DNA from 4 places in the Microbacterium esteraromaticum genome. Region 2 is predicted to be linked to each of the others. Evidence: riboswitches for the same ligand, from Rfam matches in the RefSeq annotation. Region 2 holds a riboswitch; each other region holds the start of a gene.
The links. A riboswitch is a leader RNA that binds a small molecule or an ion and turns the genes downstream of it on or off. The one in region 2 is predicted to bind thiamine pyrophosphate.

Region 1: linked by a shared signal. The riboswitch ahead of thiM (hydroxyethylthiazole kinase) and the one ahead of thiC (phosphomethylpyrimidine synthase ThiC) in region 2 are both predicted to bind thiamine pyrophosphate.
Region 3: linked by a shared signal. The riboswitch ahead of PTQ19_RS14055 (ECF transporter S component) and the one ahead of thiC (phosphomethylpyrimidine synthase ThiC) in region 2 are both predicted to bind thiamine pyrophosphate.
Region 4: linked by a shared signal. The riboswitch ahead of PTQ19_RS00640 (MFS transporter) and the one ahead of thiC (phosphomethylpyrimidine synthase ThiC) in region 2 are both predicted to bind thiamine pyrophosphate.

What each region holds. Positions count from the first base shown of each region.
Region 1 covers NZ_CP118100.1:2,103,231-2,110,240, forward strand. The annotation lists gene argJ (bifunctional glutamate N-acetyltransferase/amino-acid acetyltransferase ArgJ) at 1-305, opposite strand, end outside; gene argC (N-acetyl-gamma-glutamyl-phosphate reductase) at 302-1,354, opposite strand; gene PTQ19_RS09905 (bifunctional hydroxymethylpyrimidine kinase/phosphomethylpyrimidine kinase) at 1,612-3,738, opposite strand; gene thiM (hydroxyethylthiazole kinase) at 3,735-4,577, opposite strand; TPP riboswitch at 4,569-4,662, opposite strand; gene PTQ19_RS09915 (NAD-dependent epimerase/dehydratase family protein) at 4,710-5,675, opposite strand; gene pheT (phenylalanine--tRNA ligase subunit beta) at 5,760-7,010, opposite strand, start outside.
Region 2 covers NZ_CP118100.1:2,309,506-2,316,515, forward strand. The annotation lists gene PTQ19_RS11060 (DsbA family protein) at 1-237, opposite strand, end outside; gene PTQ19_RS11065 (hypothetical protein) at 377-967, shown strand; gene PTQ19_RS11070 (BlaI/MecI/CopY family transcriptional regulator) at 964-1,353, shown strand; gene PTQ19_RS11075 (M56 family metallopeptidase) at 1,350-2,339, shown strand; TPP riboswitch at 2,387-2,494, shown strand; gene thiC (phosphomethylpyrimidine synthase ThiC) at 2,491-4,296, shown strand; gene PTQ19_RS11085 (ABC transporter permease) at 4,330-5,241, opposite strand; gene PTQ19_RS11090 (ABC transporter permease) at 5,238-6,158, opposite strand; gene PTQ19_RS11095 (peptide ABC transporter substrate-binding protein) at 6,221-7,010, opposite strand, start outside.
Region 3 covers NZ_CP118100.1:2,914,157-2,921,166, forward strand. The annotation lists gene PTQ19_RS14030 (SDR family NAD(P)-dependent oxidoreductase) at 1-198, opposite strand, end outside; gene PTQ19_RS14035 (DUF488 domain-containing protein) at 323-685, shown strand; gene PTQ19_RS14040 (aminoglycoside 3'-phosphotransferase) at 876-1,613, shown strand; gene PTQ19_RS14045 (energy-coupling factor transporter transmembrane component T family protein) at 1,757-2,545, opposite strand; gene PTQ19_RS14050 (ABC transporter ATP-binding protein) at 2,542-4,014, opposite strand; gene PTQ19_RS14055 (ECF transporter S component) at 4,031-4,669, opposite strand; TPP riboswitch at 4,662-4,771, opposite strand; gene PTQ19_RS14060 (D-alanyl-D-alanine carboxypeptidase family protein) at 4,821-6,593, shown strand; gene PTQ19_RS14065 (ABC transporter ATP-binding protein) at 6,688-7,010, opposite strand, start outside.
Region 4 covers NZ_CP118100.1:140,969-147,978, forward strand. The annotation lists gene PTQ19_RS00630 (GntR family transcriptional regulator) at 1-547, shown strand, start outside; gene PTQ19_RS00635 (class II aldolase/adducin family protein) at 616-1,251, shown strand; gene PTQ19_RS00640 (MFS transporter) at 1,502-2,794, opposite strand; TPP riboswitch at 2,784-2,891, opposite strand; gene PTQ19_RS00645 (HAD family hydrolase) at 2,901-3,680, opposite strand; gene PTQ19_RS00650 (riboflavin kinase) at 3,685-4,113, opposite strand; gene PTQ19_RS00655 (flavin reductase family protein) at 4,116-4,622, opposite strand; gene PTQ19_RS00660 (ABC transporter substrate-binding protein) at 4,806-5,912, shown strand; gene PTQ19_RS00665 (ABC transporter ATP-binding protein) at 5,909-6,712, shown strand; gene PTQ19_RS00670 (ABC transporter permease) at 6,705-7,010, shown strand, end outside.

The sequences.
Region 1 (7,010 bases), 210 kb from region 2:
CCGGCGCTGACCTGCAGCAGCTCGGCGGCTTTCTCGGCGGTCTGGTGCGTGGTCTGGAACCCGAAGGCCCCGGTGAAGCAGTTCGCGCCGCCGGAGTTGAGCACGATCGCCTCAACGATGCGATCGGCGATCACCTGCTGCGACCAGATGATCGGGTTGGCCTTGGCGCGGTTCGTGGTGAACACCGCCGCGCCGATCTTGCGCGGGCCGCGGTTGACGACGACGGCCACGTCGAGGGCTCCGGTGGACTTCAGCCCCGTGGCGACGCCGGCCGCCTCGAAGCCCTGGGGTGCGGTGACACTCACGGCGCTACTCCGTTCACGGTGAGCGCGCGGCCCTCGGGAAGGCCGAGCGCGAGATTCATGGACTGGATGGCAGCGCCGGCGGTGCCCTTGACGAGGTTGTCGACGGCGGTGACCACCGTGACGCGGTTGGCCGCCCGGTCGATCGCCAGACCCATCAGCGCGGTATTGGCGCCGAGCACGTCAGCGGTGCGCGGGAACGATCCCTGCGGCAGCAGCTGCACGAAGGTCTCGTCGCCGTAGGCCTGCTCCCACGCGTCGCGGATCTGCGCGTCGGTCACACCCTCGACGATCGGCGCGGTGGACGTGGCGAGGATGCCACGCGCCATCGGCACGAGAACGGGGGTGAACGAGATGCGGATGCTGTCGGGCGTGGCTCCCGAGGCCGCGGCGAGCGCCTGGCGGATCTCGGGGATGTGCCGGTGCGTGCCGCCGACGGCGTACGGGTTGGCGGTGCCGAGCAGTTCGCTGCCCAGCAGGTGGGGCTTGAGGCTCTTGCCGGCGCCGGACGGGCCGACGGCAAGCATCGTGACGATGTCGGACGGGTCGATCACTCCGGCGGCGACGCCGGGGGTCAGGCTCAGACTGACGGTCGATGCGTTGCAGCCGGGAGCCGCGATCCGCGAAGCGCCCCGCAGCTGCTCACGCTGCTTTCCGGTGGCCGTGAGCAGCTCGGGCACACCGTACGCCCACGGCTCGTGGAAGTGGCCGCCGTAGAAGGCGTCCCAGGCCTGTTGCGAGGTGAGCCGGTGGTCGGCACCGGCGTCGATCACCAGCGGGGTGTCGCCGAGGGCGTCGGTGTACTGGCCGGACTGGCCGTGCGGCAGGGCGAGGAACACGATGTCGTGCCCGGCCAACACCTCGGGGGTGGTGGGCTGCAGCGTCAGGTGCGCCAGGGAGCGCAGGTGCGGCTGGTGTTCGATGAGCGGCTGGCCGGCGTTGGAATGCGCGGTCACGGTGCGGATCTCGATGTCGGGGTGTGCGGCGAGGAGCCGCAGGATCTCGCCCCCCGCGTAGCCGGATGCGCCGGAGACGGCGACGGTATACGTCATGCTTCTACCTTAACGGTCGGTGTGCGCCCGATGACGGGCCTGGGCCGAGGCGGCGACACCGGCAGCCGCGCCGAAGCGTCGGCGCAGAGCGGGGTCGCCTATGGTCGGCGGCCGCCGCGGCGTCGGCGCGGGCGCACAACGGCGACGCTCGGGGAGAGCGTCGTGCGGTTGTGCGGGGCCGAAGGCATGCGGTGACGATATCGAGTCGTCGCCACCGGGCGCAAGTTGACGCGACCGGGCCGCCGCGCCGTTCGCCGTCACCGAAGATCGAAGAAGGCCCGTTCGTGCGCGGCGGCCAGGTCGAACGCTCGGCGCATGCGCGACCGCTGCGCATCATCTGATCTGGCGGCTGCTGCGGTGACGTACGCGATGGCCTGCGCGTTGGCGACCGCGAACGTCGGGTCGGCATATGTCGCCAGCCACGAGGCGAACGGATGCGCCGGATCGAGGGGCTCCGGCCCGAAGGCACCGCTGTGCAGGCGTTCGCCGAGGTCGGCGTACAGCCAGAAGCACGGCAGCACCGCCGCGATCAGGGTCGAGTAGTCGCCGGTGAACGCCGTCGCACGCAGGTGGTCCAGATAGCCGGTCGTGACGGGGGTGGGATCGGCCGAGAACGTGGCCGCCGACACCCCGGTCATCGGTGTGAGCCACGAGGCGTGCATGGCCAGCTCACCGGCGATCGCGCCGTGTGCGCCCTCAGCCCAGAACGCCTGTTCCGCCGCAGTGGGTGCGAGGCGCGCAGCTTCGGCGAGCACCCGCGCGTACTCACGCAGGTACAGCGCGTCCTGCTCCAGGTAGTGCAGGAATGTCGCCCGATCGAGCGTGCCGTCGGCGAGTGCGCGGATGAATGGCAGCGCGTCGATGTCGTGACGGATGCTCGCGATACCGGCCCACCATTCGGCGCGCACGTCATCGGCGGTCGGTCGCGTGCCGAGCCCGCCGCGTTGCCAGAGGCCGGCGAAGTGGTTGACCGGCCCGTGACCGCGCCCGACGCCGAGCGCCGCTCCTGCGCGCAGCGACTCGCGCAGCCAGGCGCGAGAGTCGGCGATCGCGAGCGACCAGTCGGCCCCTGCCGCACGGCGCGTGGCCACAGCGGATGAGAGCGAGCAACCGGTGCCGTGTGTGCTGGTGGTGGCGATGCGCGCACCGGAGAAGTGGGAGATCACGCCTTCCGCTCCGACGAGGGCGTCGGGTGCGTCGTCGCTGTCGAGGTGCCCGCCCTTGACGAGCACCAGGGCATCGACGGCTGCCGCGAGGTCGCGCGCCGCATCGAGCGCGTCGTCCCACCCGATGACCCGCCGTCCGGCCAGCACCTCGAGTTCGGCGATGTTCGGGGTGAGCAGGTCGGCCCGCCGCGCGAGGCGGTGCAGTGCCGCCTCCGCGCGCTCATCGAGCAGACGGTCGCCGGAGGTGGCGACCATGACCGGATCGAGCACGACGGTCGCCGGACGGTTGTCGTCCAGCCAGGCGTCCACCGTGGCGATCACCTCGGCATCCGCGAGCATCCCGATCTTCACCGCATCGATCTCGATGTCGTCGGCGAGCGCGTCGAGTTGCGCACGCAGGAACGACACCGGCGGGACGTGCACCTCGCGCACGCCGCGTGTGTTCTGCGCCGTGAGTGCGGTCAGTGCTGCCATGCCGTAGCCGCCGTTGGCGGCGATGGATTTCAGGTCGGCCTGGATGCCGGCACCCCCGGAGGGGTCGCTGCCGGCGATGCTCAGCACCCGGGGAACCGCGGAGCCGCTCCACCGCGCGCGCAGCACGGTGGTCGCGAGGTGCGCGTCGTCGGCCGCGCAGATCTGCGACACCACGGCGACACCGGCGGCACCTGCCGCGCGCAGCGGTACAACGTCATCCGAACGGATGCCACCGATCGCGACGGCGGGAACAGGGCTCTGCGCGGCGAGCGCGGCGAAGCCTGCGATGCCGAGCGGTGCCGGGTGATCGGGCTTCGTACTCGTCGGACGGATCACCCCGGCACCGATGTAGTCGACCGTCCCGGCCGGAAGGTCGCGCAGCGCCGCCAGGTGCTCCGGCGTGTTCGCGGTGAGGCCGACGAGGGCATCCGGCCCGAGCAGGCGTCGCACCTCGGTCGCCGGCATGTCGAACTGTCCCACATGGACCCCGTCGACGCGGGCTCCCCGGCGGCGTGCGGCAAGAACGGCGTCGACGCGGTCGTCGACGACGAGCAGCGCGCGTCCGTCGATGACCTCGGACAGGGTGACGAGTTGGTCGACGATGGCGTCGTCGTCCGCGTGCTTGTCGCGCAGCTGCACGATGGTGGCGCCGCCGTCGACCGCATCGCGGACGGTCTGCACGACACCGCGCGCACCGCACAGGTGCGGATCGGTGACCAGGTAGATCGACAGGTCGTACGTCACCGTGCGTCCTCCTCGATCCGGGCGTCGCGCAGCAGATCGTCTGCCTCGACCGCCGCGAGCGCGTCGATGAATGCGACGGCGAAGCTGCCGGGGCCCGCGGCGACCTTGGCCGCGCGCTCGGCGGCGACGGTGTAGACGAGGGTCGCCGCAGCCACCGCCGTCATGGCGTCGGCCCCGGTTGCTCGGGCCGCGCCGAGGAAGGCGGCCATGACGGCTCCGAGCGCGCACCCTCCCCCGGTGACGCGCGTGAGCAGCGGGTCGCCGTTGGCGATCCGGATCACCCGTTCACGGTCGGTGATCAGGTCGGTGGCACCCGAGACCGCCACCACGCTCCCCCACCGTGCGGCGATCGTACGGGCCGCCTCCATGGCGGCATCCGGGGCGTCGACGGCGTCGACGCCCCGTCCGCCGGCACCGGTGCCGGCCAGGGCGAGGATCTCACTCGCGTTGCCGCGCACGGCCGTCGGATGCTGGGCGACCAGCTCGGCGGCGAGTGCCGTCCGCACGGGGAGTGCTCCGATCGCGACCGGGTCGAGCACCCACGGCGTACCCGCCGTGTTCGCGCCGCGCACCGCCTCGGACATGGCCGCGCGCTGCTCGGGCGGCGGAGTGCCGAGGTTCACCAGCAGCGCATCGGCGATACCGGCGAAGATCCCGGACTCGCCGACGATGCCGACCATCGCGGGTGCCGCCCCCGTCGCCAGAAGCACATTGGCCGTGAACCCCGTGACCACGGTGTTGGTGATGCACTGGGTCAGCGGAGGTGTTCGGCGCACCTCGCGCAGCAGCTCGGCGGCGGCGGCCGGAATACGGGCGGATGGGCGCAGACGATCGTTCATGGACGACATCCCTTCGCTAGTACGAACTAGATCAGGTTCGACGGGTGTGATCTCAGCCGCTTCTGCGGCACCCCGTGTCACTGTGCGCGAGTCTAGCGAAGCCTGCCGGTTCGGGCCTCGACCGGACCAAGCTCAGACGAGCTGTGCGAGCAGCTCGCTCTCGTCGTGCCGGGTCAGACCGGCGCGACGCTCGCGGTCCAGTCCCCGGGCGCGTTCGTCGGCGAGCACGCTCCGGATCGTCTGGTCGAGGGGCGTGAACCCGCCGCCGGCGGCGCGGTACGCACGGTTGTCGTGCTGCGCGAAGCCCGGCATGTCCGCGGGCAGCCACAGCGGCAGTGAGCGCTCCCCCATCCAGTACTGCACGCCGTGCGCACCGAGCCAGTCGTCGTCGGCCACCCGGACCGGACCGGTGTGCCCGGACTCGGTACGGAAGGCGTCGAGCAGGTCGCTCAGCGGCAGCGGATCGCCGATGGCATTGACGACCCCGGTGCGCCGGTCAGCGGTGATGAACCCGGCGAGATCGTCGACGTCGATCACCTGAGCGAATCGGTCGCGACTGTCGGGCGCCAGCACTGCGCCGTCACCGGCGCGTGCGAAGGCCGCCGCCCAGTATCCGAAGCGGTCGCTGGGATCGCCGGCGCCGACCACCAGGCCGGGCCGGACGATGCCGGCCCGCGTGCCCAGGGCGGTCACCGCCTGTTCGGCGGCGACCTTCTGGGCGCTGTAGTCGTACTCGTCGCCCGGCTGCGCGGGCGCGTGGAGCGGTCCGGTCTCGTCGAGACCGACGGTGACCTCGTCGGCGTACACCGAGACCGACGACACGTATGTCCAGTGCGCCGCGCTGTCGCCGAGCGCCGCGACGGCCGCACCCACGTGATCCGCGCGCGAGGAGATATCGACGATCTCGTCCCACTGCTGCTCACGCAGCCGGTCGTAGACATCCGGTTCGTCGCGGTCCCCGCGCAACAGCACGGTGCCGTCCGGGGCCGGTCGGCTCCCGCGTGCCAGACACGTCACCTGCGCGCCGGCGTCACGCCAGCGCTGCGCGATCCGTCCCGAAAGCCATCCTGTTCCGCCGAGCACCAGCACCTGAGTCATGCGTCCATGCCATCGGCATCCGAGAGCAGACGCAAGCGATTCCGCTCACAGCGCAGGCACCGTGAGCGGAATCGCCGATGCGACTCAGTCGCGGATGCTCGCGCCGAAGCGCTGCGTCGCCACGGCGACGCCCGCGAGCTTTGCCTCGCTCGCCTCGGCGGCGGTCAGCGTACGGTCGGATGCCCGGAAGCGCAGGGCGTAGCTGAGGCTCTTCTGCCCGTCGCCCAGGCCCTCGCCGCGGTAGTCGTCGACGAGACGCACGGACTCGAGCAGGTCGCCGGCGCCCTCGACGAGCGCGGCGCGCACCTCGGCGGCCGGCACCTCGACACCCACGACCAGCGAGACGTCCTGCGTGGCCGCAGGATACGTCGACAGGGACTCGACGACGACGCGCTCGCCCGCGAGGGTGAGCAGACGATCCAGGTCCAGTTCGAACACGACGACACGCCCCGGCAGGTCGGCGTCGGCCGAGACCTGCGGGTGCAGCTCGCCGACGTAGCCGATCTGCTCGCCGCGCACGCTCAGTGCCCCGGCGCGTCCCGGATGCAGCGCGGCGCGCTGCGTCTGCGCGACGTCGATGTCGACGCCGGCGGCGACGCCGATCACGCGCACGACGTCCAGCGCATCGGCCAGGTCGACGTGCTCGGCAGGGCGTCCCGGCTGGCGCGGGGTGATATTGCCGGCGAACAGCGCCGCGATGTGCCTCGGCTGCGGCGGGATGGCCGCGTTGAGCGCCGCCAGCGTCTCATCGTCGGGGCGTTCGCCGAGCGGCGGGATGAAGTCCGTGCCGTAGGTCACGCCCTCTTCGGGGGTGAACACCGACCCGACCTCGAACAGGCCGAGATCCACCAGACCGCGCGAGATGTTGCGGTGCGCGGTCTGCACCAGGGCGGGCAGCAGCGATCGGCGCAGGAACGGCGCCTGCCCGTCGAGTGCGTTGGCCAGACGGATGCTGGGCAGGTGATCGCCGGTCGCCGAGCCGTGCAGGTCGTTGAGCTGCTCGGTGGTGAACGGGAACGACGGCGTCTCGACCAGACCGGCCGCGGCGAGGGCATCCGCCACCCGCTTGCGTCCCTGCTGCAGCGCCGTGTAGCCACGGCCCGACGGCGGGACCGGCAGTACGGACGGGATCCGGTCGAGACCGTGGATGCGCGCGATCTCCTCGACGAGCGTCCACTTGTCGGTGAGGTCGGGTCGCCAGCTCGGCGGGATCACGAACCACCCGTCACCCTGCGCCGCGACCTCGGCGCCGATCATCTCGAGTGCCCCGACGACCTCGTCGTCGGTGTAGTCGACGCCCACGACGCCATCGGCGAAGCCACGCGGCAGCGCGAT
Region 2 (7,010 bases):
CGCGCAGAACGGGCACTGGTAATCGGAATACACCACGAGGCCGACCGGGGCGTCGACCGGGCCGGCGGCCTGCACGTCGTCGGCGTCGCGGTACTCGAACTGCGTAAGGTCGGGCAGCCCGTCCGGCACCACCGTGATGCCGTCGGTGGCCGGTTCACCGGCATCCGACGGCGCGTCCGGTCGCATCTGCAGGATCACCAGCACGATCAGGAGTCCAGCGATGAGCAGGATCCCCACCGGTGCGATCCAGCTGCGGATACCTCGTGCCGACCGTTGTGCTCTCTGCGTATGCCCGCCCATCGGCCACCCTTCCTCTCATCAACTATCCTGCATAGTCGACTATGCAGGATAGTAACCTATCGGGCATAGTAGGGACATGCACCGGAACCGTCGGCGAATCGCCGCACTGCGAGAATCGCTCGTCCTCGCCTGGCAGGCACTGAGGTCGTGGAGCACGCGGCAGATCCTGATCGCGACGGCGTCGGCGGTCGCGGTCGCGATCGTGCTCGGAGTGGCCACCGTGCTCATCCCCAACGGACTGTTCACGCGCGAGATCCCACCCGTCTGGTGGAACTATCCGGTCTGGCTGATCACCTCGGCCGTGACCGGCCTGCTGATCGGCACCTACGCCCAACCGCAGCGTTCGGCGCCCGACGTCGCAGCACTCACCCCCGACTCATCGCACGAGGGTTCCGGCAGCGCCGCTTCATCGCGCGAGGAACGCCGCACCGGCAGATTCGCGGTCGCCGGCGGCATGCTCGCCTGGTTCGCCGTCGGCTGTCCCGTCTGCAACAAGATCGCCCTGATCGCCCTGGGCTACACCGGTGCGCTCACGTGGTTCGCTCCCGCGCAGCCCCTGCTGGCCGCGGCCGCCCTGATCCTCTCCACCGTCGCCGCCGTCTGGCGACTGCGCGGCCAGGTCGCCTGCCCGCTCCCCGCCCCGCGCGCACAAGCGGTGACGGCATGAGCCCGGAGCAGTCGGCGGCGCAGCCGTGTGGGCCGTTGCGGCTCGGCGCGTTGGAGCAGCAGGTGATGGACGCGCTCTGGGATGACGGCCCGCTGTCGATCCGCGAGGTGATCACACGGCTCGGCGCCAAGCATGCCTACACGACCATCGCCACCGTGCTGGGCAACCTCGAGCGCAAGCAACTGGTGGTCCCCGAGCGGCGAGCGCGCGCCGTGACGTACACGGCCCGGTGCACGCGCGAGCTGCATGCTGCACGGCTCATGGAGCAGGCGCTCGACACCAGCCACGACAGGGACGCCGCGATCCTGCACTTCTTCGACGCGATCGACGAACGCGAACGCGATCTGCTGCGCGACTACCTCGCACGCAGAGAACCCGACCGATGACAGCGCTGCTCGTACCGGCCGTGCTGGCGGTCGCGCTGCTGACCACCGCCGTCGCGGGACCGGTCGTGATCCGCGCGGCGGCACCGGCGCTCATGCGCGCGCCACGTGCCGCCGTCACGCTGCTGCTGGCGGTGGGCGCACTCTGGCTGGTGGCGGCCGCCGCACTCAGCCTGCTGCTCGCATGGGTGCTCAGCGGCCCCACCATGCTGCCGAGCGGCTTGGCCGGCGTGTGCCAACGGTGCCTGGACGCCTCGTCGCCCTTCCCCGCGGTCGACCTCGTCGACACCGTGGTCCCCGTCGCGCTGCTCATCGCGCTTCCTGTCGCGGGGGCGCTGGTTCTGGTGGCGACGGCGATCTTCCGCGGGGTGCGCCGACTCCGCGCGACACGGGCCACCGCGCGCGATATCGCCGCTCGCGCCGACTCTCGCATCGTCGGCGGCCACCGCGTGATGCTCACGCGCGACCTGCGTCCGACCGCGTTCTCACTGCCGCACCGACACGGCGGCATCGTCCTCTCCCGCGGGCTTGTCGAGGTCCTGCACCCCGATGAGCTCGCCGCGGTGATCGCTCACGAGCGCGAGCATGTGCACGGACGCCATCACCTCGCACTCGGCGTGCTCGAGGCCGTGATCGCTCCTCTGCACCGGCTCCCGCTGATGTCCGCGATCCGCAATGCCGTGCCGCTGTACCTCGAGATCGCCGCCGACCGGGCCGCTTCGCGCCGAGCGGGCACCCCGGCCCTCGCCAGCGCGCTGCTCAAGCTCGGCGGCACGGACGGCGCTCACGCTCCGACGCCCCATCGGGTCGTGCTGCATGCCGCAGGGCCCGATCGCATCGGGCACCTGGTCTCCCCCGCGCGCATCGGCGCGTCGCTGGTTCCCGCGATCGCGCTCGGCGCGGCGACCGCCGCGTTCGCCCTGATGGCCGCCGTCGTGCACGGACCATATCTGTCGGTCATCCTCACCGGCTGCCGTCTCGCGACCTGAGTGGCCGACCCGGATTTGCCCCACCTTCGTCGTCCGTAGTACACATGGACTGTCCACACGGGTGCCCCGAGAAGGGCTGAGATCAAGCTGACGCGCTTGAGACCGTCGAACCTGATCCGGTTGATACCGGCGTAGGAAGTGAGAGAGTTCCGTGGTTGCACGCACCCCGAAATCCGAAGTCCCATCCTCGGCATCCGCCGCCTCGACATCGGCGACGCCGCAGTCGCGTGAGCAGCATCCCGCCCACCGGCTCGCGTGGCTCGAAGACGCGAGCCACGGGATCCGCGTGCCGATCACCGAGATCCAGCAGGCCGATTCCCCTGACGGCTCGGCCAACGCGCCCCTGCAGGTGTACCGCACGATGGGTCCCGGCAGCATCCCCGAGGAGGGGCTCGCACCGTGGCGGTCCGCATGGATCGCCGAGCGCGGCGACACCGAGACGTACGCCGCTCGCGGCCACCGCCTCGAAGACGACGGCCGCTCAGCCGTGCGACGAGGCGCGCCCTCGCAGCAATGGCGGGGGCGCACACCGGTACCGGTCCGCGCCAAGGCCGGCCACCGCGTGACGCAGATGCACTACGCCCGCCGGGGCATCATCACCCCCGAGATGCGGTTCGTCGCGCTGCGCGAACAGTGCGACGTCGAGCTGGTGCGCAGCGAGATCGCCGCGGGCCGCGCGATCATTCCCAACAACGTCAACCACCCCGAATCCGAGCCGATGATCGTCGGCAAGGCGTTCCTGGTCAAGGTCAACGCGAACATCGGCAACTCCGCCGTGACCAGCTCGATCAGCGAAGAGGTCGCGAAGCTCGAGTGGGCCGCGAAGTGGGGCGCCGACACGCTCATGGATCTGTCGACGGGCAACGACATCCACACCACGCGGGAGTGGATCATCCGCAACTCGCCGATCCCCATCGGCACCGTGCCGATCTACCAGGCCCTTGAGAAGGTGGACGGTGACGCGAACGCCCTCACCTGGGAGATCTACCGCGACACCGTGATCGAGCAGTGCGAGCAGGGCGTCGACTACATGACCCTCCACGCCGGCGTGCTGCTGCGCTACGTGCCGATGACTGCCGAGCGCGTCACCGGCATCGTCTCGCGCGGCGGATCGATCATGGCCGGCTGGTGCCTCGCCCATCACCAGGAGAACTTCCTGTACACCCATTTCGACGAGCTGTGCGAGATCTTCGCGGCCTACGACGTGGCCTTCTCGCTCGGCGACGGCCTGCGCCCCGGCTCGATCGCCGACGCCAACGACGCCGCGCAGTTCGCCGAGCTCGACACGTTGGCCGAGCTCACGCAGCGGGCCTGGGAGTACGACGTGCAGGTCATGGTCGAGGGGCCGGGGCACGTGCCGCTGCACAAGATCCGCGAGAACGTCGAACGCCAGCAGGAGCTGTGCCACGGCGCGCCGTTCTACACTCTCGGGCCGCTGGCCACCGATATCGCCCCCGGCTACGACCACATCACCTCGGCGATCGGCGCAGCCGAGATCGCCCGCTACGGCACGGCGATGCTCTGCTACGTCACACCGAAGGAGCACCTCGGGCTGCCCAACCGCGATGACGTCAAGACCGGCGTGATCACGTACAAGATCGCCGCGCACACCGCCGACCTCGCCAAGGGACATCCGGGGGCGACCGAACGCGATGATGCCTTGTCGAAGGCCCGATTCGAATTCCGTTGGAACGACCAGTTCGCGCTCGGCCTCGACCCGGTCACGGCGCAGGAGTTCCACGATGAGACCCTGCCGGCCGAGCCGGCCAAGACCGCGCACTTCTGCTCGATGTGCGGACCCAAGTTCTGCTCGATGCGCATCTCGCAAGATATCCGCGACACGTACGGCAGCGCCGAGGCGCAGGCCGCGATCGCCGGGATGCAGGCCAAGAGTCAGGAGTTCCTCGCCGCGGGCGGCGAGGTCTACCTGCCCGACCCGGCGATGCGCACCGTCTGATCCCCGACGGGGTCCAGACGGTGCGCGGCCGCCTCAGGCTGCGCCGTGCGTCGTCTGGAACCCGGCCTGCCTGATCGACTCGCCCAGCAGCACGAACCCTGCCACGCACAGCGTCAGCGCGACCGCGGGAACGTAGAGCAGGTGCGGTGCCGAGGCGAAGTACGGCTCGGCCTGAGAGAGCTGCAGCCCCCACGAGAACGCCGGCGCCTGCAGTCCGATGCCGAGGTAGGTCAGGGTGGCCTCCGTGGCGATCACGGCGCCGACCTGCAGGGTGCCCAGCACGATCACCGGACCGATCGTGTTGGGCACGACGTGCGTGCCCAAGATCTTCCATGTGGGCAGGCCGAGTGATTTCGCCGACGTGACGAAGCCACGGCCGGCGACCGAGATCGTCGAGGTGCGCATGACGCGCATCGCTGTCGGCCACGAGAACAGGATGAGCACGAGCGAGACCATCCACACACTGCGCACCTCGACCGAGTTGAGCACCAGTACGGCTCCCAGCAGCAGTGGTACCGAGATGACCACTTCGGACAGACGCGAGAGCAGGGCGTCGAGCCAGCCGCCGTAGTATCCGGCGAGCACCCCGAGAACGACCGCGATCAATGACGTGCCGAGGGTGACGACGGTGCCGACGATCACCGAGTTGCGGGCGCCGTAAACCACGGTCGTGAACAGGTCGCAGCCCTGTACCGAGAAGCCGAGTGGATGCCCGGGCTCGGCGCCCGGACCGACGCGGGAGTTGCTCAGATCGCAGGCCGCAGGGTCACCGTTGCCGAAGAGTCCGGCGATCGCCGCCGGCCACACGGCCATCACGACGAACGCGGCCACGAGCACTCCGCCGATCCAGAACTCGGGGTTGCGGCGCAGCTTGTGCCAGATGGTCGGCCGGGTCTCGGCCAGCGCGATCACGGCCGTGGAGTCGGGAGAGGTGGTGAGTGTCATGGCGCGATCCTGGGGTCGAGGAGTTTGTGAGCGATGTCGACGAGGATGTTCATCACGAGCACGACGAGCACGCCCGCGGTGACGATGCCGACCACGACCGAACCCTGCTGGGTGTTGATCGCGGTGAAGAGGGCGCGGCCGATCCCGGGCAGGTTGAAGATGCCCTCGACCACGACCGCGCCGCCCAGCAGTGCCCCCAGGTCGACTCCCAGATAGGTGACGACGGGCACCAGGGCGTTGCGGAACACGTGGCGGCCGCTGAGTCGCAGCGGGCTGATGCCCCGCGCCTTCGCGGTGCGCACGTAGTCGGCCGAGACGGTCTCGAGCAGGCTGGTGCGCATGAGCCGCGCGATCGGACCAACGCCGAGCATGGCGATGCAGAACGCGGGCAGGAGGTAGGCCAGGGGCCAGCCCGCCGAGACGCCGGCAACGGGGAACCATCCCAGTGACAGGCCAAACCATTGCTGCAGGAAGAAGGCCAGCACGAAGGTGGGGATGGCGAGCGCGAGGATCGCCACCGACGTCGCCATGCGGTCGGCGATGCCGCCGGGTCGCAGCGCGGCCACGATGCCGAGCGTCACGCCGATGATCAGCTCGAGAACCCATGCGGTGAGGGCGAGCTGGATGGTCACGGGCCAGGCGTGGGCGAAGATGTCGCTGACGTTCTCGCCGGTGACGGTGGTGCCAAAGTCTCCCTGCAGCAGCCCGGTGATGTAGTACCAGTACTGCACGAGCACCGGTTGGTCGAGGTGGTAGCGCGCCTCGAGGTTGCGCACGACCGTCTCGCTGAGCTCGGCGTCTCCCGCCAGCGCTCCGAGGGGGTCGCCGGGCAGTGCGAACACGGCGAGGAAGACGAGCAGCGAGGTGCCGAAGAAGACCACGACTCCCTGCAGGAGTCGGGTGAACAAGTACGTCATGAGGAGGATCCCTTTCGGGGCCGGGTGGGGCCCGCCGAGGTCGTCGGCGGGCCCCAACGGGGTCAGTTCACCGCGACCTGCGAGAACTCGCCCTTGTTGAAGGCGTCGGGCTCGTACGCCTGAGCGCGTTCCGAGACGACGTACGTGCTTGGGTAGGTCCACAGCAGAATCGAGGGCATGTCGGCGATGACCAGGTCCTTCGCCTCGTTGTACAGCGCCTTCTGCTCATCGGGATCCCCGGTAGCGGCCGCCTGCTGCAGCAGGGCGTCGAATGCGTCGTTGTGATAGAACGAGCCGTTCACGCTTCCGCTCGACGAGTAGGACGGTCCGAGCGTGTCGATCGGCGACGGGTGACCGGCCGGTGCGCCCAGGGTGACGGGCGACTGCACCTCGCGGCTCTTGATGCCGGGCCACGTGTTCTCGGAGGCGACCTGATCGAGCTTGACCTCGACGCCGAAGACGTCGCTCCACTGTCGGGCGATGGCCTCTGCCCAGATCTCACGACCGGTGCCGGTCACCGAGGCGATGCGCAGCTCTCCGGGGATGCCACCGGCCTCGTCCCAGAGTTGCTTGGCGCGCTCGGGGTCGTACTGGCACAGCTCTCCGCAGGCGTCGTCGCGGTAGCCGACGCTGACCGGGATGTCGACGTCGGTGGCGACGTGCGCCTCGCCGTCGAGCAGCGAGGTGATGATGGCGTCGCGGTCGATGGCCAGCGACAGTGCCTTCCTGATCTGCGGGTCGTCGTAGCCCGGCAGGTAGGTCGGCAGGCTGAGGTAGTTGCGCCAGTCGTCGACGGCGGCCCGGCGCACGAGGTCGGGGTAGGACGCCTCGGCGGTCGGGATGTCGGCCGGG
Region 3 (7,010 bases), 600 kb from region 2:
CGCAGCGATCTGGTCGGGGTCGGTCACATCAGCCGGGGCGAAGATACCGCCCAGTTCGGCGGCGATCTCCTCACCGTTCGAGGTGGGCAGGTCAACGATCGTGACCTGCGCTCCGGCTGCGGCGAGCCGCCGCGCGGTGGCCAGACCGAGACCGCTGGCGCCGCCTGTGATGAGGGCGCCCTGTCCGGTGATCTGCATCGTGTTCTCCTTTGAAACGGCACGGCACCTGAGCCCGGCGTCGCGTGCGACTGAGTCTCAGCATACGTGGTTCCGAGTACCGCCACTACTGGCGGATCTCTCACGAGAAGCGGATGCTGAGGGCATGGACCTGCGTCGCAAGCGAGCCTACGACACCCCCTCGCCCGAAGACGGCTTCCGCGTGCTGGTCGACCGGCTGTGGCCGCGAGGGGTCTCGAAGCAGAACGCAGAGATCGACCTGTGGGCCAAGGACGTCACACCGACTAGCGAGCTGCGTCGGGAATGGCACGCGGCACCGGCATCCGATTTCGAGATCTACGCAGCGCGCTATCGCGCACAGTTGGCCGCCGACGACGCGGGCGCGCTGCGCGCGCTCGCGGACGAGCTGAGCGAACATCCGGTCGTCACGCTCGTCTACGCCGCGCGTGACACCGAGCACAACCACGTCATCGTCCTGGAGCGGGCCCTGCACGACCTCGCCCCGTAGCCCCCCTCCTTTCCTCCCCCGTCCCCCCTCGCCCCTCCCTTCCCCACCCCTCCCTTGCACTGAGAAACCACTTCCCGTCTGAGAAATCACCTCAGACGTGGTTTCTCGAGCGGGAAGTGGTTTCTCAGCGGCGCAGGGGCGCGCGGGGCAGGCGCGCGCAGGGGCGCGCGGGGCGGGGAGAATGAGGGGTGTGTCGATCCCTGTGATGCCCGTCGTTGTTCCGCCGCGCGTGCGCGAGCTCGCCAGGGGTGCCGCGCTCGAATGCGTCTGGCAGAACGATCTCGGCGGCCTGACGCTGCGCGCGGCCCCGCAATACGGTGAGCCGTTCTTCATCAAGTGGGGACCCCGTCACGACGAGTCGACCATGCGCGACGAGGCGGAGCGGATGCAGTGGGCGGGGCGATGGGCTCGGGTTCCGCAAGTGCTCAGTCACGGGGAGGATGCCGCCGAGGAGTGGCTGGTGACGGCAGCCCTCGCGGGCGACAGCGCCGTATCGCCGTACTGGAGAGAGCGCCCCGAGACGGCTGTGCGCGCCGTCGGAGAAGCGCTGCGCGCCTGGCACGACGCGTTGCCCGTCGAAGAATGCCCATGGGACTGGGGCGTAGCCGCCCGTATCGACGCCGCCGAGCAGCGCGGCATCCGTGTGCCCGAGAGCCTGCGCACGCCGCCGCCGATCGACCGGCTCGTCGTCGCGCACGCCGACGCCTGCTGCCCCAACACGCTTCTCGACACAAACGGACGCTGGCTGGCACACGTCGACCTCGGCCAGATGGGCACCGCCGACCGCTGGGCAGATCTCGCCGTCGCCGCCATGAGCACCGAGTGGAACTACGGCCCCGGCTGGGACGACACACTCATCGCCGCGTACGGCATCGCCCCCGATCCGGCCCGCCAGGCCTACTACCGCGCCCTCTGGAACGCCACCTGACCCCGCACTGCCTCGCCCATTCCCCTACCCACTCCCGTGAGAAACCACTTCCCGTGTGAGACATCACACTGGACGCGGTTTCTCACACGGGAAGTGGTTTCTCAGCGGAAGGGAACGCGAGCGCGAGCGACGCGAGCGGCGCGCTAGGCGGGGCCGAGGATGAAGTTCCAGGCGCCGGTCGCGACGGCGGCGATGATGGCGGATGCTGAGATCGCCGCACCGGCGAGCAATAGCATCCACTCGCGGGCGCCGAAGCGCGCGGGGCGCGCCCACGTGCGCCGCACGTCCGCCCCGAACCCACGCGCTTCCATGGCCGTCGACAGCTTCGCCCCACGTCGGATCGACAGCACCAGCAGCGCGAACGCCATCCCCAGGAACCTGCGCACGCGCCCCCGATCGGCGACACCTCGGGCGCGACGCGCCAATTCGAGCGCACGCCAGTCGTCGACGAACAGGCCGACCATGCGCAGTCCCGCCAGCGCCCCCAGCACGAAACGCGCCGGGAGCCGCAGGGTCTGCGCCAGACCATCAGCGAGGTCGGTCGGATCGACGGTGACGAAGAGCACCACCGAGGGCAGTGCGATCGCCAGCACCCGCAGCATGGTCGCTCCCGCCAACGCCAGCGAGCCGTCACTCACCCGCACCAGGAACCACTCGACGTAGACCGTGCCGCTCGGCTCGCCGTACAGCGCAATGGTCACGCCGGTCAGCGGCGCGGCCAGCCACACCGGCCAGGTGCGCACCCAGAATTCCCGCCAGCCGATTCCGGCGAACAGGAACAGCACGCACTCCAACGCCAGCGCGACGGCGGCCGAGACCATGTCGAGGGTGAGGATCAACGGCAGGGCGATCAGCGCACTCGCGCCCAACTTCGCCACCGGGTTGATCTGCGCCATCGCGCCCGTGCGTGCCCGGGTCTCCAGGAGCGTCATGCGCCCACCCCCAGTGTGAAGCGCTCGGCATGCAGGGCTTCGACGACATCGAGGTCATGGGTGACCGTCACCAGCGCGGCGCCATCGTCGCGCAGGTCGGCGAGCATGGCCACGAGTTCTTGCCAGGTGCGGGCGTCCTGCCCGAAGGTGGGCTCGTCGAGCACGAGCACCCGAGGCCGGGTGGCCAGCGCCGCAGCAACGGTGAGCCGCCGCTTCTCGCCACCGGACAGCGTGTACGGGTTGGCCTTCGCGAGCCGTTCCAGCCGCAGCCGTTGCAGCAGTTCGTCGCTGCGGGCGGCGATCTCGCCCTCAGCGAGCCCGAGCGAGCGTGGTCCGACGGCGAGTTCGTCCTGCACCGTGGAGGCCAGCAGTTGGTGCTCCGGTTCTTGGAACACGGTGCCGATGCGCGTCAGCAACTGCCGCGACGCCCACCGGATCGGATGCGGCCCCGCTCCGCCGGCGAGGGCATCCGAGGCCGTCACGGCGCCCGACGCCGGTGGGAGGAGCCCCGCCAGCGTCAGGCCGAGCGTGGATTTTCCGGCGCCGTTCGGCCCGGTGATCGCCAGGGTGGAACCTGCCCGCACGGCCACGTCGATACCGGATGCCACAGTCGTGCCGCGCACGCGCGCCACCGCAAGGTCGTCGCCGCGCAGCAGCACGTCGCCGGGGGCGGATGCCGGTGGTGCGGGATGCTTCGGCGGAAAGCCCGGCACCCACACTCCGGCCTGTGCGAGGCGCTCGCCCTGCGCGGTGAGCACGGCATCCGGATTCCCGTCGGCGATCACCCCGGTTCCGCCGGCACCGTCGTCGCCGATCACGATGACCCGATCGATCAGCGGCAACCAGACGTCGAGTCGGTGTTCGACGACGATCAGCGTGGTGCGCTGCGCGGCCAGCATCCGCTCCACGGCGTCGCGCACCTCGGCGATGCCGTCGGGGTCAAGGTTCGCCGTCGGCTCGTCGAGCAGCAGCAGTCCTGGCCGCATCGCAAGCGACCCGGCGAGCGCGAGGCGCTGCTTCTGCCCACCCGAGAGCGCCTTCGTCGGGCGATCCCGCGGCACGTCGAGGCCCACGGCGTCGAGCGCGGCGTCGACGCGGCGCCAGATCTCGTCCCGGGGCAGGCCGAGGTTCTCACATCCGAAGGCGACGTCGTCGCCGACGCGCGCAAGGATGACCTGCGAGTCGGGGTCCTGCAGCACAAGGCCGGCCCGGCCGCGCGCGGCCGCGGCGGGCAGGCCATCGATGAGCAGCTCACCCTCGGCCTCGCCCTCCTCATCACCGCCGAGCACACCGGCCAGGCCATGCATGAGCGTCGACTTGCCGGCACCCGAGGCGCCGAGCAGCAGTACCCGCTCACCGGGCTCGATGCGCAGCGTGACATCGCGTACCGCCCAGGCGAGGCGACTGGCGTGCCGCCAGCCCCATCCACGCGCCTCGACCGCGGCGGGCGCGATCCCTCCTGACACCATGGCGATCGCCGGTCGGTCAGACCCGCTTGCGCACCTCTCGGCCCGAGCCGAAGCGGTCGAGAGCACCCGTAGCCGCGAGGCCCCGGGCGAGCAGCCAGCCGAGCAGACCGGCGAGTACGGCGCCCGAGATGACGGTGCAGATCAGGTAGACGACGGTGAAGGCTGCGTCGGCACCCGCGAACCACAGGATCATGTTATTGATCCCGCCCAGCAGGGCGGCGCCGGCGCCGGCGAGCATCGCCACGGGCAGCGACCAGACACGGTACGCGAAGAGCAGGAAGATCAGTTCGGCGCCGAGGCCCTGCACGAGTCCGGCCTCAATGGTGAGGAACCCGCCCCACTGTGCGCCGGCCAGGGCCGAGACGACGGCGGCGAGGGTCTCGACGTAGATCGCAGCGCCGGCCTTGCGGATGATGAGGCCACCCAGCACGCCGGCGATCAGCCACGGCCCGTCGAGCAGTCCCTGCACGCCGGGCAGCAGCGGGTCGAGCAGCGCCTTGGGGCCGAGGTAGCCAACGTTCCACAGCAGGAACAGAACACCGCAGGCGACGCCCAGCACGCTGGCGACGACGATGTCGACGATGCGCCAGCGCCAGATCTCGGGGCGCATACGCCCCGTGTTCGTGGACGCGGAACTGGACGTGGACGTGCTCATAGGAACTCCTCCCTGCGCCGGCATGATCCGGATCAGGTTCGACGGTCGAAGCGCTCTTCGCTTCCTCTCAGCCCGGCGGTCCGGACTCCCGTGGTGGTTCATCGATCATATCCCGCCGACCGCACACAGGGACGTTGGGTAGCGTGGACGGGTGACCACCTCCCCCGAGTCCACGCGCCCCGCCACGCGCCGTGAACTGCGCGAGCGTGCCCACCCGCAGACGACGGAGTCCTCTCGTGCTCCGCTGCCCGCATTCGGTGACACACTGCGCACTCCTGACAACACCGTCATTGATGACGTGCCCGCCCCGAACGACGACGCCGTCGACGACGCCGAACGCTTCTCAGACGCGCCGCCCCTGGGCGACACGCGGGCTGCCGCCCCGTCGTGGGATACCGGTTTCGCCGCGTATGCCGTCGATACTGTCGCTGTGGACGCCGTCGAGAACGACCCGGAGCCGGCGTTCCTCAGCGCCTTCGACGATGACGATGCTCCGACGCGCGAGAACCCGGTGCTCTCTCCCGACGCCAGCGAGCCCAGCGGCACCGCCGTCGGTTCGGATGCTGCGGACGAGCCCTCTGCGCCGCAAACGGCTTGGGCGGATGAAAAGCGGCCGCCGACCGCACTGACCTGGCTCGATACCGCGACGTTGAAGGCTGAGTCGCTGCCGGAACCCCGGAGCACGCCCGACCTCCTCGACGGCGCACATCTAGCGCCGAGCTGGCGACGCCCGGGAGTACTGATCCCCCTCGGGATCGTCGGAACCCTGTGCGGCGCATACGTCGCCTCGACTCTGCTGTGGCCGCTCGACGCGGTCGCTCCTGCAGCGGCCGCCGTGAAGACAGAGATCGCGCCGGCAGAAGCGGCAGCTCTCACCTGGCCGGAAACCGGCAGCGCCGCCGTCGCGGTAGAGGGAATCGGGCCCGCCTCATCGACGACCGAGCGCGACGAGATCGCCAGCATCACGAAGGTCGCCACGGTGCTGATGATCCTCGACGAGCTGCCGCTGCAGCCCGGCGAGGAGGGGCCGAGCTTCGCCTTCGACTACGGCGACACGCTGGAGTACTGGCAGTACCGCAACCTGAACCAGTCGGCCCTCGATGTGCCGGTGGGCGGCAGCCTCACGCAGTACCAGATGCTGCAGGGCATTCTGCTCGGCTCGGCCAACAACTACACCGACCGCCTGTCGGACGAGATCTGGGGCTCGGACTGGGCGTTCTCGCAGGCATCCGAGAAGTGGTTGAGTGATCACGGCCTCGGTGGGATCACTCTCGCCTCGCCCTCCGGCTTCAGCGAGTTCAACACGGCTTCGCCCGCAGATCTGACCAAGCTGGGTCAGTTGGCCATGAAGAACCCGGTGGTCGCCGAGATCGTCGCGACGCGTTCTGCGGAGATCCCCGGTGCGGGCACGGTCGAGAACACCAACGGCATGCTCGAGGATGCCGGTGTAGTGGGCATCAAGACCGGCACTCTGTCGCACTGGAACCTGCTGACGGCCAAGGACGTGCCCGTCGGCGGAACGTCCGTGCGCGTCTACGCCTCGGTGCTCGGCCAGGACGACGATGACACCCGCCTCGCCGTGACGCGGCAGCTGTTCGCCGAGGTCGAGAAGTCGCTCGCCGAGCAGCCCGTTGCTGTACCGGCCGGCAGCGTGGTCGGACACGTCACCGCCGAGTGGGGCGGTCGCGTCGAGATCGTGACGGATGCTGACGCCCAGGTCGTGCTCTGGAACGGCGCGACGGCCACCGCCGACACCGAACTCGATCTCGGGGATGCCACGCAGACCGGCACCGTGGTGGGCACGCTCACCGTCGATGGCCCGACCGGAACCGCCGAAACGTCGGTCTCGCTCGCCGATGAGGTCGCGCCGCCGAGCATCTGGTGGCGTCTGACGCACCCGATGGCGCTGTTCGGTATCGACTGACGCATGCGCTGGGACTGGAACTGAGCCCAGCACTGAGACAAGAGCGCCCGCCCCGATTTCCGGGGCGGGCGCTCTCGCGTTGAGGCGCGACGAGTCAGTCCTGGCGGGCCTCGGCGGCGCCGACCTCGACGTCCTCCGCGGCATCGCCGGTGACGATCACGGGGATCGATCCGGTCATGGCCTCTTCGGCGTCGATATCGGTCGCGGCCTGCTCGAACTGCGACTGGTACAGGCGCCAGTAGGCGCCCTGCTGCGCGATCAGCTGCTCGTGGTCACCCTGTTCGACGATGTCGCCGTGCTCCATCACCAGGATCAAGTCGGCATCGCGGATCGTCGACAGACGGTGCGCGATCACGAACGAGGTGCGTCCCTCGCGCAGGGCCGCCATGGCGTGCTGCAGCAGTACCTCGGTGCGGG
Region 4 (7,010 bases), 1.0 Mb from region 2:
CGGGCTCGTGCACACGCGCCACGGCGTCGGCACCTTCGTGTCCGAGCCGCCGGCCGTCACCGCGGGACTGGAGCGCCTCGAATCCATCACCGAGTCGATCCGCCGCACCGGGCGCGAGCCGGGCATGCGCTACCGCAGCCGCACGATCAGGCCGCTGCTTCCGGAAGAGGCGGCGAAGCTGGAGCTGACGGCGAACGACCTCGCGCTCGAGACGCGCCGTGTGATCCTCGCGGACGACGAGGTCGTCGCGTACTCGTACGACCTGCTGCCGATCGGGGTCTTCCCCGAGGGGGAGTCCCCTGAGGTGCTCGACGGATCGGTGTTCGGGTATCTGCGCGAGGCTCGCGGCATCATCCCGGTGCGCGCGGTCGCCGAGATCCACCCCGTCGTCGCCGACCATGTGATCTGGGATGCCCCGCAGGGGCGCAACGGCCTGGCGCTGCTGCTCGATCAGGTGCACTACGACCAGACCGAGCGTGCGGTCGCCTACTCGCGCACCTACTTCATCGACGGGCGCTACACGTTCTCGATCATTCGACACGCGTGACTTCTCGTCGTCACTTTCGTCCAGTAGTGTTGTCAGACAACAGCTTCTGAGCGATTGGGACAGACTCGATGACGAACCACTCCACATCCGTTGCTGATGCCGTGCAGCAGCTCATCCGCGCCGGCTCTGAGATCGTGCAGTCCGGCTTGGCTCTGGCCAGCGCCGGCAATCTGTCGATCCGGCTTGACGCCGACCGTTTCGTGGTGACGGCGTCGGGTACCTGGCTGAATCGCCTGGATGAGACCTCGTTCACCGTCATGGACCTGGGTGGCAACGTCGTCGACGGCGCGACCAAGCCTTCGAGCGAGTGGAAGCTGCACCAGCGCGCCTATCGTGCGCGCCCCGACGTCGGGTCGGTCGTGCACGTGCATCCCGCTCACGCGATCCTGCTCGACGCGCTGCGCCGGCCCATCCGTCTGGTGACTCTCGACCACGCGTACTACGTGGGATCGGTCGGCCGCACGCCGTACTACCCGAACGGGTCGGATGAGCTCGCCGACACCGCCGCTGAGCAGCTCGCCGAGCACAACTGCGTCATCATGGGCAACCACGGATCGACGACCGTCGGCGACGACTGCGACATGGCGCTGCGGCGCGCGCTGAACCTTGAGAACGCTGCCGAGCTGACCTATCGCGCGATCCTCGCCGGCAATGGCGACCTCGACTTCCCCTGGGAGTCGGAGCCTCACCTGCACCACGCCTGACCCGCTCGCTCGCGCCCGCGCGCGCTCGCCCGCGCTCGCGCCGCGCCCGCCCGCGCTCGCGCCGCGCTCGCGCCCACTCCCATCCGCTGAGAAACCATCTCCCGTTTGAGAAACCACCAGCCACGTGGTTTCTCAAACGGGAAGTGGTTTCTCAGCGGGGGTGGCCGCAGGGCAGGCAGGCCAGGCAGGCAGGCAGGCGGGCAGCGGCGCGCGCGGCGGGCAGCGGCGCGCGCGGCGGGCGCAGCGCGCGCTACGCCAGCGGAGCGTCGCGGGCGGGTTCGGGGCCGAGCGCGGCCCCGGCGACCAGCAGGGCGGATGCCACAGCGAGCACGGCGCACACGGCGAGCACCGGCCCGAGGCCGGCCTGCAGGCCCGGCAGCCAGTACGGGTACAACGCCGGCACGACGATCGAGAGCGAGTAGCCGACGCCGTATCCGCTGGAGCGCACCCCGGTCGTGAAGCGTTCGGCGAGGTAGGCGCCGACGGGGCCGTAGGCCGAGACGGTGACGACCTGCACGAGGGTGACGGCGACGATCAGGCCGGCTCCGTGCGAGCCCAGCGCCCAGGCGAAGGCCAGCGGCGCGGCAATGAGTGCGACTGCGCCGAAGATGATGAAGAACCGGCGGCGCCCGAGGCGTTGCGAGGCCACTCCGGCGGTGAACATGCTCACGGCCGAGACGAGCGTGGCGATCAGCATGATGAAGGCGACCTCTGACGGCCCGACCTGCGGGGCGTCGCGCAGCATGCCGGTGAGCACCGGAATGGCCATCTGCGTGAACAGCCACAGCCCGGTCATCAGCACGAAGACCTGCCAGAGCTGATGGCGGTAGGGTCCGGCGAGGATGTCGCGCACCGGGTGCGCGCGACGGGGAGCGGATGCTGCCGCCGGCGCGTCCACGACATGAGCGGAGTAGTACCAGAGCAGTCCGACGGCCATGATGCCGCCGACGATGAATGGCAGGCGCCATCCCCAGGCGGCGTAGTCCTGCACGCCGAGGGTCTGCACGAGCAGCAGGGTGAGTGCGGCGATGGTGGCGTTGGCCAGGGGTGACATGGCCATGATGCCGCCGCTGAGCATGCCGCGGCGGCGTGGTGAGGTCCATTCCATGGCGAGGGGGATCGCCGCGGTGTATTCGCCGCCGAGAAAGATGCCGCCGACGAAGCGCAGGGCCACGAAGGTCCACAGTGTCCAGATGCCGCCGATGTCGTGGCCGGGGATGAACGCGATCATCAGCGTGGTGATGGCGATGCCGGCGATCGCGATCTTCGTGGTTCTGGTGCGGCCGTGGCGGTCGGCGATGCTGCCGAAGATCGCGGCGCCGAGGGGGCGTCCGAAGAGCGTGGCGACGAAGATGAGTCCGGTCTGGGCAGCCGCGCTCTCGGGCCCGAGTACGAGGGCGGCGACGGGGGCGAGTGCGATGATCGGCAGAAAGATGTCGAACTGGTCGACGAAGTTGCCGAGTAGGCCGGCGCGCACGGCGGGACGGGACCGCGAGCGACGGGTGGTGGGCGTGTGGGTGGGCTCGGCGACGGTGCGCCACATATCGACTCCCTACGGCGGCATGATCCGCATCAGGTAAGACGGTCGGCGCGGTGGCAGCGCCCTCTCAGCCCGTACCCGGGCTCCCGTGTGAACGACAACAGCCTAGCTACGGGATGAGCCGGTCGAGTGTCTGCGCCACGCCTTCTTCGGCGCACGTGGGCACGATGCGGTGTGCGATGGCCTGCACCGAGGGGTGTGCGTCGGCGACGGCGTAGGCCGTGCCGGCCCATTGCAGCATCGGGATGTCGTTGGGCATGTCGCCGAACGCGAGCACCTGTGCCGACGGCACGCCGAGGTCATCGCAGAGTCGGGCGAGTGCGCTGGCCTTGGTCACGCCGGGGGCGCTGATCTCGGCGAGGCCCTGTACCGACCAGGTGACTGTCGCGCGGTCGCCGACGACGTCGGCCAGCCGTGAGGTGAACTCGTCGCCGGCGAGGTCGGGGTGGCGCACCAGCAGCTTGGCGGCGGGGGCGTCCCAGATGTCGGGCAGCGCCGCCCGGCGCGGTGCGGCGCCGCCGCGCGCGCTCGCCGGGTAGGTCGGATCGAGGCGGATGCCGTCGACGCACTCGATGGCGAACTGGGCGCCCGTCATCTCGTCGGCGATGTGGCGGCACAGTTCGAGACCGTCGGCGGGGGTGATGCCCGCCAGGTGGGTGACTTCACGACCGGGCACGTTGAAGGTGATTGCGCCGTTGGACGCGATCGCGACGCCGTGCGCGCCGACGTGCGGCCAGAGCCCTTCGAGCCAGCGCAGCGGGCGCCCGGTGACGAACACGACGGGCACGCCCTGCCGGTCGAGGCGTTCGAGCACGCCCGCGGTGAACGCCCGCACCGTGGTGCCGGCGTTGGGGATGAGGGTGCCGTCGAGGTCGGTCGCGATGAGCATGGTCTCAGTCGATGCCGGGAGGGTCTGCCGGTGCGTGGTGGATGCCGGGTGGCGGGGCCGCCGCGAGGAGTCGTCGGGAGACGACGAGGTCTGCGGCGGTTCTCTCGATGAGTCCGGCGACATCCTCGAATGATCGCATGTCGCGGATCAGGCTGACCAGCACGACGGTGGCGTGGGTGCCGTACAGGTCTCCGCTGAAATCATGGATGTGGCATTCGACGCGAGTGTCGGTGACGTCGCCGAACGTCGGGTTGTCGCCGATGCTGACGGTCGCTTCGCGCCAGAGCGGCTCATCGGCGACGCGCGCCCAGGCGGCGTAGACGCCGTCGGGGCAGCCGACGTGCGGCACGTGCAGATTCGCGGTCGGGAATCCGAGTCCGTGCCCACGGCCGTCGCCGTGCACGACGGTGCCGGCCAGTGTCGTGGGCTGCACGTTCAGGCCACGATCGAGCGATAGCGGCTTTGGTGGAACACGAGTGGCTCGACCTCGTCGAAGTGCTGCAGGCCGTCGATGCCCAGCAGGGCGATGGTGTGATCGCCGGCTTCGACCAGGCGGTGGAAGTGGCAGGTGAGCCAGAGTGCCGCGCCTTCGAGGTGCACTGCTCCGCTCTCGTCGGCGACCCAGTCGACGTTCTCGAACCGGTCGCCCTCGCGGGCCGAGAGGCTGCGGCTTGCGTGCTCTTGCCCGTGACCCAGCACGCTGACGCCGACCGAGGTGGCTTCGGCGAGCCGGGGCCAGGTGCGTGAGGTGTTGGCGACGCTGATGGCCACCAGCGCCGGGTCGAGCGAGATCGACGTGAACGAGTTCATCGCCATCCCCACGGGGGAGTCTTCGCCGTCGGGCAGGGCGCAGACGGCGACGACACCGGTGGGGAACGACGAGAACGCGCGGCGCAGGCGCAGGGCGAGGGGCATCTCGGACGGGGTGGTTTCGATCAACACTGATCCTCCAATGAACTAGTCAAAGTTGTTCAGTCACGCTAGCACTCGATTCCTCGACGTGCGCAAGTCGCGACCTGTGGGGCGCTCGGCCCCGGGGTGGCCACGGAATCCACTCTTGCATGAATCACTCAAACTTGACTAGAGTCACTCGAACCAGCCCTCAATGACGAAAGGCAGCGTTTGATGAACCTCATTACCCGAGAAAGACGAGCGGTCATCCTGAGCGGGGTCCTCCTCGGAGCGCTCACGCTCGCGGCGTGCAGCAGCTCACCGGCAGACAGCGGCGATACCCCGAATGACGCGCTGATCAGCCAGGAAGACTGCCAGCGCAACGCCGATGCCGGCACCATCACCTACATCTCCGGCTATGGATACTCGGCCAGCGCCGGACAGCTCGATGTGTTCATGGCCGACGACCTCGGATACTTCGACGACCTGTGCCTCGACGTCGAGATCAATGCCGCCGGCGGCAACGGCCAGCAGCTCGTGTCGTCCGGCAAGGCGCAGTTCACCGCCCTCGGCTCGGCCGAGGACGTGCTGATGGCCGCCGCGAACAGCAAGAACCTCACCGCCGTCGCCACGTACGGCACGACCTCTCCGTTCTGCATCTTCGCGAACGAGAAGGTGAAGTCGCTCAAGGACCTCGAGGGCGGCACGCTCGGCTACTTCATCAACCTCACGCCGGTGGCGGGGGCGATGCTGGATGCCGCGGATGTCGACGAGTCGAAGGTCGACTTCATCAAGATGACCAACTACGACCCCACCGTCGTGCTGCGCGGTCAGGTCGACGCGGTCGTCGGCTACGCCTCCAACCAGTGCGCCACTCTCGACGCGATGGATGCCGCCTACTCGAAGTTCCTGCCCGAGGACCTCGGCGTCGATGGCACCTACAACGTCATGGAGGTCAACTCCGAGTTCCTGGCGAAGCACCCCGAGGCCGTCTCGGACTTCATGCGCGCGAGCCTGAAGGCTCTGCAGCACTGCCTGGATGACGAGGCCGACTGCATGCAGCGCATCACGGCACTCGCCGAAGAGGGCGGGCAGGCCAAGGCGTTCCCGCTCGAGCAGCAGGAGCGCACCTGGGCCGTCGAGTCGCAGTGGGTGCGCGACAGCACCGCAGGCGCGCCGGGCGTGCAGGCGATCGAGGAGTGGCAGCACGCCGCCGAGATCGTGCAGCAGTACGGCACGGTCAAGGACATCCCGGCGGTTGACTCGGTCATCGACGTCGACCTCGTCGCCGACTTGTACGACGCCGATGGTGCCCTGATCTGGCCCGGTGATGCGCAGTGACGACCAATGCCGCCGGTGAGGGTGTGCAGATCTCGCACCTGGTGAAGAAGTTCGGCCAGCCCGGACGCGAGATGCTCGCGCTCGACGATGTCAGTCTGACGGTCGCTCCCGGTGAGTTCGTGTCGGTGATCGGTCCGAGCGGATGCGGCAAGTCGACGCTGCTCAAGGTGGTCGCCGGGTTGCTGGATGCCGATGGCGGATCGGTCATGATCGGATCCGACAGTGTGCGCATGGCCACCAAGCGCAAGACGATCGGTCTGGTGCCGCAGGCGCCGGCGCTGCTGCCGTGGCGCACCGTGCGCGAGAACGTCAAGCTGCCGGTGCGCATCAACCCACGGGCGAACGCCGGCCGTTCGCTGCGCGACCCTGATGAGCTGCTGACATCGTTCGGGCTCGGGCATGCGCTCGACAAGTACCCGAAGCAGCTCTCGGGCGGCATGCAGCAGCGGGTGGCGATCGCCCGGGCGTTCGCGTTCGACCCGAACATCCTGCTGATGGACGAGCCGTTCTCGGCGTTGGATGAGATCAATCGTGATCAGCAGCGGATGGGGTTGCTGGAGTTCTGGCAGTCCAACCGCAAGTCGGTGATGTTCGTGACGCACTCGGTGCCCGAGGCCATCGTGCTCTCGGACCGGATCGTGCTGATGGCCGCCCGGCCCGGGCGAATCGCCGAGATCATCGACGTGAACCTGCCCCGGCCCCGGCATGAGGATGCCTACGCCAGCGACGAGTTCCGCGACCTCGAGGCGTATGTGCGCGATCGGCTGGCCGCGGTGATGGAGGAGGGCGCTCATGTCTGACACGCTGAACATCTCCAACACCCAGGTGATCGCGGCGCAGGGCGCCCGCGGCGCGGAGGGCGGCGTGGCGCAGCTGCGTCGGTGGCTGCGCCCGGCGGTGTGGATGCCGACGGCTGTCGTGTTCGTCATCGTCGCGGCTCTCTGGGAGCTCGTCGCGCTGACGAACCCGTACATTCTGCCCTCGCTCGGGGCGGTTGCCGCGGCACTGCTCGACGACCCGGGCATGTACTGGCAGAACTTCTTCATCACTCTGCAGGAGGTCGCGGTCGGCGCCGGCGCGGCGATCATCCTGGGCTAC